DNA from 3 places in the Alcaligenes sp. SDU_A2 genome. Region 3 is predicted to be linked to each of the others. Evidence: predicted binding sites of a transcription regulator. Region 3 holds the regulator's gene; each other region holds the start of a gene.
What was found. The regulator LexA, encoded in region 3, represses DNA repair genes until DNA is damaged. The targets are predictions, from matches to a motif close to ACTGTATNNNNATACAGT.
Positions count from the first base shown of each region.

Region 1: the regulator LexA is predicted to act here: its motif matches at 939-956, upstream of recA (recombinase RecA).
Region 2: the regulator LexA is predicted to act here: its motif matches at 1,322-1,339, upstream of dinB (DNA polymerase IV).

Region 1 is NZ_CP151273.1:1,686,345-1,688,618, forward strand. Features, by position in the region: gene AADW57_RS07885 (sensor histidine kinase) at 1-24, opposite strand, end outside; gene AADW57_RS07890 (response regulator transcription factor) at 143-832, opposite strand; gene recA (recombinase RecA) at 1,039-2,112, shown strand; gene recX (recombination regulator RecX) at 2,109-2,274, shown strand, end outside.
Region 2 is NZ_CP151273.1:172,198-174,471, forward strand. Features, by position in the region: gene dinB (DNA polymerase IV) at 146-1,303, opposite strand; gene AADW57_RS00800 (ABC transporter substrate-binding protein) at 1,527-2,274, shown strand, end outside.
Region 3 is NZ_CP151273.1:2,191,946-2,194,219, reverse strand. Features, by position in the region: gene lon (endopeptidase La) at 1-553, shown strand, start outside; gene lexA (transcriptional repressor LexA) at 785-1,438, opposite strand; gene AADW57_RS10210 (GNAT family N-acetyltransferase) at 1,520-2,080, opposite strand; gene AADW57_RS10205 (amino acid aminotransferase) at 2,149-2,274, opposite strand, start outside.

The sequences.
Region 1 (2,274 bases), 510 kb from region 3:
AAGCGGTCCGAAGATCCACAGCATGATTTTGTGGATAAGGGTGCGCTGAGGCGGCTTGGCGGATGACCGGCGCGAGAAGCGGGATCTGACGATCCGCTCCGTGCCGCCTTGGGGGGGAGGCGAAAAAGGCATGGGCGGGGGCTCAGGCCGGAGCGTCTTCGCGCAGCTTTTCCGGTTCCAGGCAGTAACCCAGTCCGCGCACCGTCATGATACGCACACCGCTGGGCTCCAGTTTTTTGCGCAGACGATGAATGTAGACCTCGATCGCATTCGGGGTGACTTCTTCGCCCCACTCGCACAGCAGGTCCACAAATTGGTTCTTGCTAATCATCCGGCCGCTGCGCGAGAGGAAAATTTCCAGCAGACTGGTTTCGCGTGCAGACAGCTCCAAGGGCTGGCTATCTATATAGGCGACCCGGCCTTTCAGGTCGAAACTCAAGCGTTTGTGCTGCAGCAGGGCGCTGCTGGTGCCGGTGCTGCGACGGGTCAGGGCACGCACACGGGCTTCCAGTTCGGTCAGGGCAAAGGGCTTGGACATGTAGTCGTCGGCGCCCAGATCCAGTCCGCGCACGCGCTGCTCGACCGTATCACTGGCGGTCAGGATCAGTACCGGCAGGCTGTCCTGACGCTGGCGTATGGATTGCAGCACCGCCAGCCCAGGTTTTTTGGGCAGGTCCAGATCCAGGATGAGCAGATCGAAGCTTTGCAACTGCAGGGCGGAGTCGGCGCTTTCGCCGTCATGCACGACATCGACGGCGTACCCTTCGTAGCGCAGGGAACGGGAAAGTCCATCCGCGAGGATGCTGTCGTCTTCAGCTATGAGTATGCGCATGACCCTAGTTAAATCCGTGTTTTAAAAGCCGTTTCATATTGTGGCACAGGGCCTGCGCTGTGGTCAGTAGGGGATAACGATGGAGCCGATCACGCTTTTGTGGATGTCTGTTTATATATACAGTATAATTTGATGCAATAATTAGGCTTGGATTTAATTGCCGTGCCTGCGCCATCGTGGCGCAATTCCATAGTCAAGGATTCTTCATGGACGACAAAAACAGCAAAGCAGTGGCCTCGGAACGCTCCAAAGCATTGGCGGCCGCCCTGACGCAGATCGAAAAGCAGTTTGGTAAAGGCTCCATCATGCGTTATGGCGACGACAACGTGGAACACGACATCCAAGTCGTCTCCACCGGGTCCTTGGGCCTGGATGTCGCCCTGGGTGTCGGCGGCTTGCCACGAGGGCGCGTCATCGAAATCTATGGTCCGGAATCCTCGGGCAAGACCACGCTGACTTTGCAGGTCATTGCCGAAATGCAGAAAATCAAGGGTACGTGCGCCTTTATCGACGCCGAACACGCCCTGGATGTCCAGTACGCGCAAAAGCTGGGCGTTAATCTGGCCGATCTGCTTATTTCCCAGCCCGATACCGGCGAGCAGGCCCTGGAAATCACCGAAGCCCTGGTGCGCTCCGGTTCGGTAGACCTGATCGTTATCGACTCGGTCGCCGCCCTGACACCCAAGGCCGAAATCGAGGGCGATATGGGCGATGCCTTGCCCGGCCTGCAGGCCCGCCTGATGAGCCAGGCCCTGCGCAAGCTGACCGCCACCATCAAACGCGCCAACTGCATGGTCATCTTCATCAACCAGATCCGTATGAAGATCGGCGTCATGTTCGGCAATCCCGAAACCACCACGGGCGGCAATGCGCTTAAATTCTATTCGTCTGTGCGCCTGGATATACGCCGCATTGGTTCCATCAAGCGTGGCGACGAAATCGTGGGCAACGAGACACGCGTCAAGGTCGTCAAGAACAAAGTTGCGCCCCCCTTCAAACAGACCGAATTCGACATCATGTACGGCAGCGGCATTTCGCGCGAAGGCGAAATCATTGATCTGGGCGTGCAGGCCGGCGTGGTGGACAAAGCCGGTGCCTGGTATAGCTACGATGGCAACCGCATCGGCCAGGGCAAGGACAATGTGCGTGAATTCCTGAAAGAGCGTCCTGAACTGGCGCGGGAAATCGAAAACAAAGTACGCGAAAAATTAGGCGTGGCTCCTATGGCCGCTATGGAGCGCGCAGCCGCCGCTCCTGTTGCGCCTGAAGGCGACGCTTGATTTTGCCCGGTGGGTTCGACGACGAACCCTTTGAAACCGATCCGCAGGAAGTCCAGGAGCGTCGGCAACGCCGGCGCTCCAATGCGGCTGCCCTGTCGGCCGGGCAGCAGGGGCAGCCCGGCGGCGATGCGGAATTTGAATCGGATTTTGCTGCGGATGACA
Region 2 (2,274 bases), 1.6 Mb from region 3:
AGGCTGGCCATAGAGACTTAAATAATAATGAGTCTCATTATATATCAAGCCGCTTTCTGACCTCGCAAAAGATAGACATGAATAGGGATGAATTCGTCCAGACGGGCCACCAGGCAGACCCCGCGCTACGACGAATAGGCAGGACTCAAAACAGGCTGTCCAGCGTCAATTGACGCGGCTGCTGGGCGGGTAATTCGTCGATAGGCAGCAGGGCGCTGGCCTTGACCCCCAATAAACGCAAACGCCGATCCAGCACCGCGCGCTTCAGGTTCTGACGCGCGGCGGCCAAAATCGCGTCGGCCTGCAACACCGGCACCGGCAAGGACACATCGCGGGTCACGATCTGGAAATCCTCGAACTTGAGCTTGATGCCTATGGTCTGCGCGCACATGCCACACTTGCGCAGATCCTGCTCCAACTGTTCGCACAAGGACTGCAATACCGCCGACAGACGGGCACGATCCTGACGCACATGCAGGTCGCGCTCAAACGTCGTTTCGCGGCTGGTGGATTTGGGCGTGCGCTCGGTAGACAGGGGCCTGTCGTCCTGTCCACGGGAAACCGCCATCAACCATTGGGCATAGCGCAGCCCGAAATGCTCCTGCAGCAATTCGGCCGGAGCCGCCGCCAGTTCGCCAATCAAATGGATGCCCAGACCCGCCAGCTTCTGGAAGGACTTGGGGCCTATACCGTTGATCTTGCCCACCGATAAAGGCCAGATGCGCGCTGGCACATCGTCCATGGTCAGCACGCAGGCACCATTGGGCTTGTTCAGCTCCGAGGCGATCTTGGATAACAATTTGTTAGGGGTAATGCCGACCGAACAGCTCAAGCCAGTGGCCTGCCTGACGGCGCTGCGTATCTGCTCGGCCAGCATCAGGCTGTCTTGGGTACAGTGGCTAAGATCAACATAGATCTCATCGATGCCACGGTCTTCGATATGCTCGGACACCGTGGCCACGGCCTGCTTGAACAAGCGCGAATAATGCCGATAGGCCTGGAAATCGGCGGGCAGCAAAATGGCCTGGGGCGCCAGCTGGGCGGCTTTCATCAGGCCCATCGCCGAAAACACCCCCAATTGACGCGCCTCGTAGGTGGATGTGGTCGCCACCCCGCGCCCCACATAGTCGGCCAGCCGCGCCAGTTGCCAGCTGCCATCCGGCAATTGGCGTGGTGCCTGCGTGCTGCGCCCACCGATCACCACCGGCAGGCCGCGCAAGTGCGGATAGCGCAGCAGTTCCACGGACGCGTAGAACGCGTCCATATCCACATGCGCAATGCGTCGCTCTGTCCCGTGCTGCACGGCTGTTGTCGCCCCGTTACTGTATATATAAACACTATTGTAGCGCTGCCGCCGTCTTGCTTGGGCACTTGCATGCGGCGCACATCAAACCCGGGGATGATATACATCACTCAAATGCCAATCACTGACGAGAGGCTGAAAGTACTTATTGAGGCCGCTTACAGCGCTCATGTACTATGCAGCCACCCATCAGCGATACCAAACATCCCAACAGGAGGTTTTCATGAAAAAAACGTTGTTGGCCGCCACCCTGGCGGCCCTGGTCGCCGTGCCATTGGCCGGCCATGCCAAAACGCTGAAATGGTCCAGTCAAGGCGACTTCATGACCATGGACCCGCACGCACAGAACGAAAACCTCATCATTACCGCCAGTTCATACGTCTATGAACCTCTGGTGGATTACGACAAAGACTTCAAGATCGTGCCTTCGCTGGCCACCGCCTGGGAGCAACGCGAACCCACCGTCTGGCGCTTTACCCTGCGTGACGGCGTGAAATTCCACAATGGCGAACCCTTTACCGCCGACGACGTGGTGTTCTCCATCCAACGTGCCCTGGCCCCGACCTCCAACTTCAAAGCCTATGTCAATGGCGTAGAAAAAGCCGTGAAGGTGGACGAGAAAACGGTGGACATCATCACCAGCGCCCCCAACCCTGTGCTGCTGCGCCAGCTGACCAATGTGTTCATCATGAACAAAGACTGGTCGGAAAAAAACAAGGCCACCCAGCCGCAGGACTTCAACAAAAACGAAGAAACCTACTCCTCGCGCAATACCAACGGCACCGGCCCCTACAAGCTGAAGTCTCGTGAGGTGGACGTGCGCACCGTGTTCGTGGAAAACGAGCAGTGGTGGAACAAGGACAAGAAAATCGGCAACGTCACCGAAGTGATCTACACCCCCATCAAGCAAAACGCCACCCGCACGGCGGCCCTGCTGTCGGGCGAAGTCGATCTGGTGCTGGACCCGCCCG
Region 3 (2,274 bases):
TGTGTTGCGTACAGGTTCTATCGGCGATGTCATGAAAGAGTCGGTCGAGGCTGCCCGTACCGTGGTGCGTTCGCGGGCCCAGAAGTGGGGTATCGCAGATTCCGTGTTCGAGAAACGCGACCTGCATGTACACTTTCCTGAAGGAGCGACGCCCAAGGATGGTCCATCGGCCGGTATTGCCATTACCACGGCAATCGTGTCCAGCCTGACTGGAATTCCGGTGCGCTCGGATGTGGCCATGACAGGTGAGATCACCTTGCGTGGCGAAGTCCTGGCTATCGGCGGTCTGAAGGAAAAGCTGTTGGCAGCGCATCGCGGTGGCATCAAGACCGTGCTGATTCCCGAAGAAAACGTCAAGGACCTGGCCGAGATTCCCGATAATGTGAAGAATCATCTGGAAATCATCCCTGTGCGTTGGATTGATCGGGTTCTGGAAGTGGCCTTGCAAGATGCCGTCAAGCCGCTCAGCGATGAAGAGGTTGCCCGCCTGGCGGCCGAGGCTCTGGCTGCAAGTCGAGGCCCTGGTTCGGCACCGGAGTCCTTTAAACACTGATGCTGTGTTGATGGCGAAAAAAAACCCGAAGCGATTGCTTCGGGTTTTTTTTGGGCTGGGTCATCCGCTAGAGCGATGTCAAACCTGTGCTGTTTATGCTGTTAAGGATAGGCCCGATGCAAATTGCTTGTTGGATCGGCTTTGCAGATCTGTCCGCTGGTTGCACGGTTTAGATCCGGCGATTGCAAAAGTGGCCTAGTGCGCCCAAACGCAAGCGGGCCGTTGCGTTTGTTAGTGTAAGGGTGTGGCGCGGATCAGCCCGACAGCCACACCTTCCAGGGCCAGGGATTCGGGGTCGGTGACAACAATGGGCTCGAAATCGGGATTTTCCGGCAGCAGCACGACTTGATTGTTGGAGCGAGACAGGCGTTTAACGGTGACTTCGTCGCCGATACGGGCCACGACGATTTGACCATTGCGTGCTTCGGCGGTTTTTTTGACGGCCAGCAGGTCGCCATCCAGGATGCCAGCGTCGCGCATGCTAAGACCCCGAACGCGCAGCAGGTAATCCGGCGTTTGGTTGAACAGCGTATTGCTGACCCCGATTTCGCGTTCGATGTGTTCGGTGGCCAGAATGGGGTTGCCCGCAGCCACGCGTCCGATAATGGGTAGAAGCAGGGCGTCGGTCAGGCTGGTGAGCAAGCCGGTTTCGGCGCTATCCCGCAGGTCTGTGCCTAGCAGGCGTATGCCACGCGAAGCTCCTGCGGTCAGTTCTATGGCCCCTTTGCGAGCCAGCGCCTTCAGGTGGTCTTCGGCGGCATTGGCCGATTTGAAACCCAGTACCTGGGCGATTTCGGCCCGGGTAGGGGGGAAACCGGTGCGCTCGATTTCGGAGCGGATGATATCCAGCACTTGTTGCTGGCGCGCAGTGAGCTTGACGGTCATGGTGTGCTTTGCTGAATATATATACAGTGATGATTGTGCGTTACTTACGTTGATTTTGCAAGACTGCGTGTAGGGATGACATTAACGGTCTGCGGGCCATGCGCTTCGATTTTGTGTATACAGAACGTGGGGTGCCAATGGATGGCCGGCGGGCAAAGCGGGGTGATCGAAGGTTCCCGGCTGGCGCTGCATGCCCAAACGCTCCATGACCGCTTGCGAGGGTAGGTTCAATTCAGTGGTGTAGGCCACGATCTGCGCCAGCTTCAGTGTATGAAAACCGAAATCCACACTGGCACGGGCCGCCTCAGTGGCATATCCTTTGCCCCAGAATTCGGGCAGCAGTCGCCAGACCACCTCCACGCAGGGTTGGAAATGCAGTTTGGCCACAGGAATGTTCAGTCCTACCATGCCGACGAATTGGCCGCTGGCTTGCTCTTGTACGGCCCACTGCCCCCAGCCTTGCTGCTCAATCAGATGTTGACTGCGCTGGGCCAGCGCATCGCTTTGCGCACGGTCCAGGGTGGCAGGGTAGTACTGCAGTGCTTGCGGGTCCGCATTCAGGCGGGCGAATGCCGGCAGATCGCTTGTCTGCCAGGGGCGCAGTAACAGGCGGGCAGTGTTCAGGCTGATAGGAGAGGACATGACAGATGCGGATAGCAGAAACGAAAAACGCCCTTCCGTAGAAGGGCGTTGGAGGACGCCGAGGCGTTTTACTTCAGGACGGCAGCAATGGCATCAACCACATGGTCGATGTTCTGGCTGTTCAGGGCAGCCACGCAGATACGGCCGCTGCTGACCGCGTAAACACCGTGCTCGTTGCGCAGGCGCTCTACCTG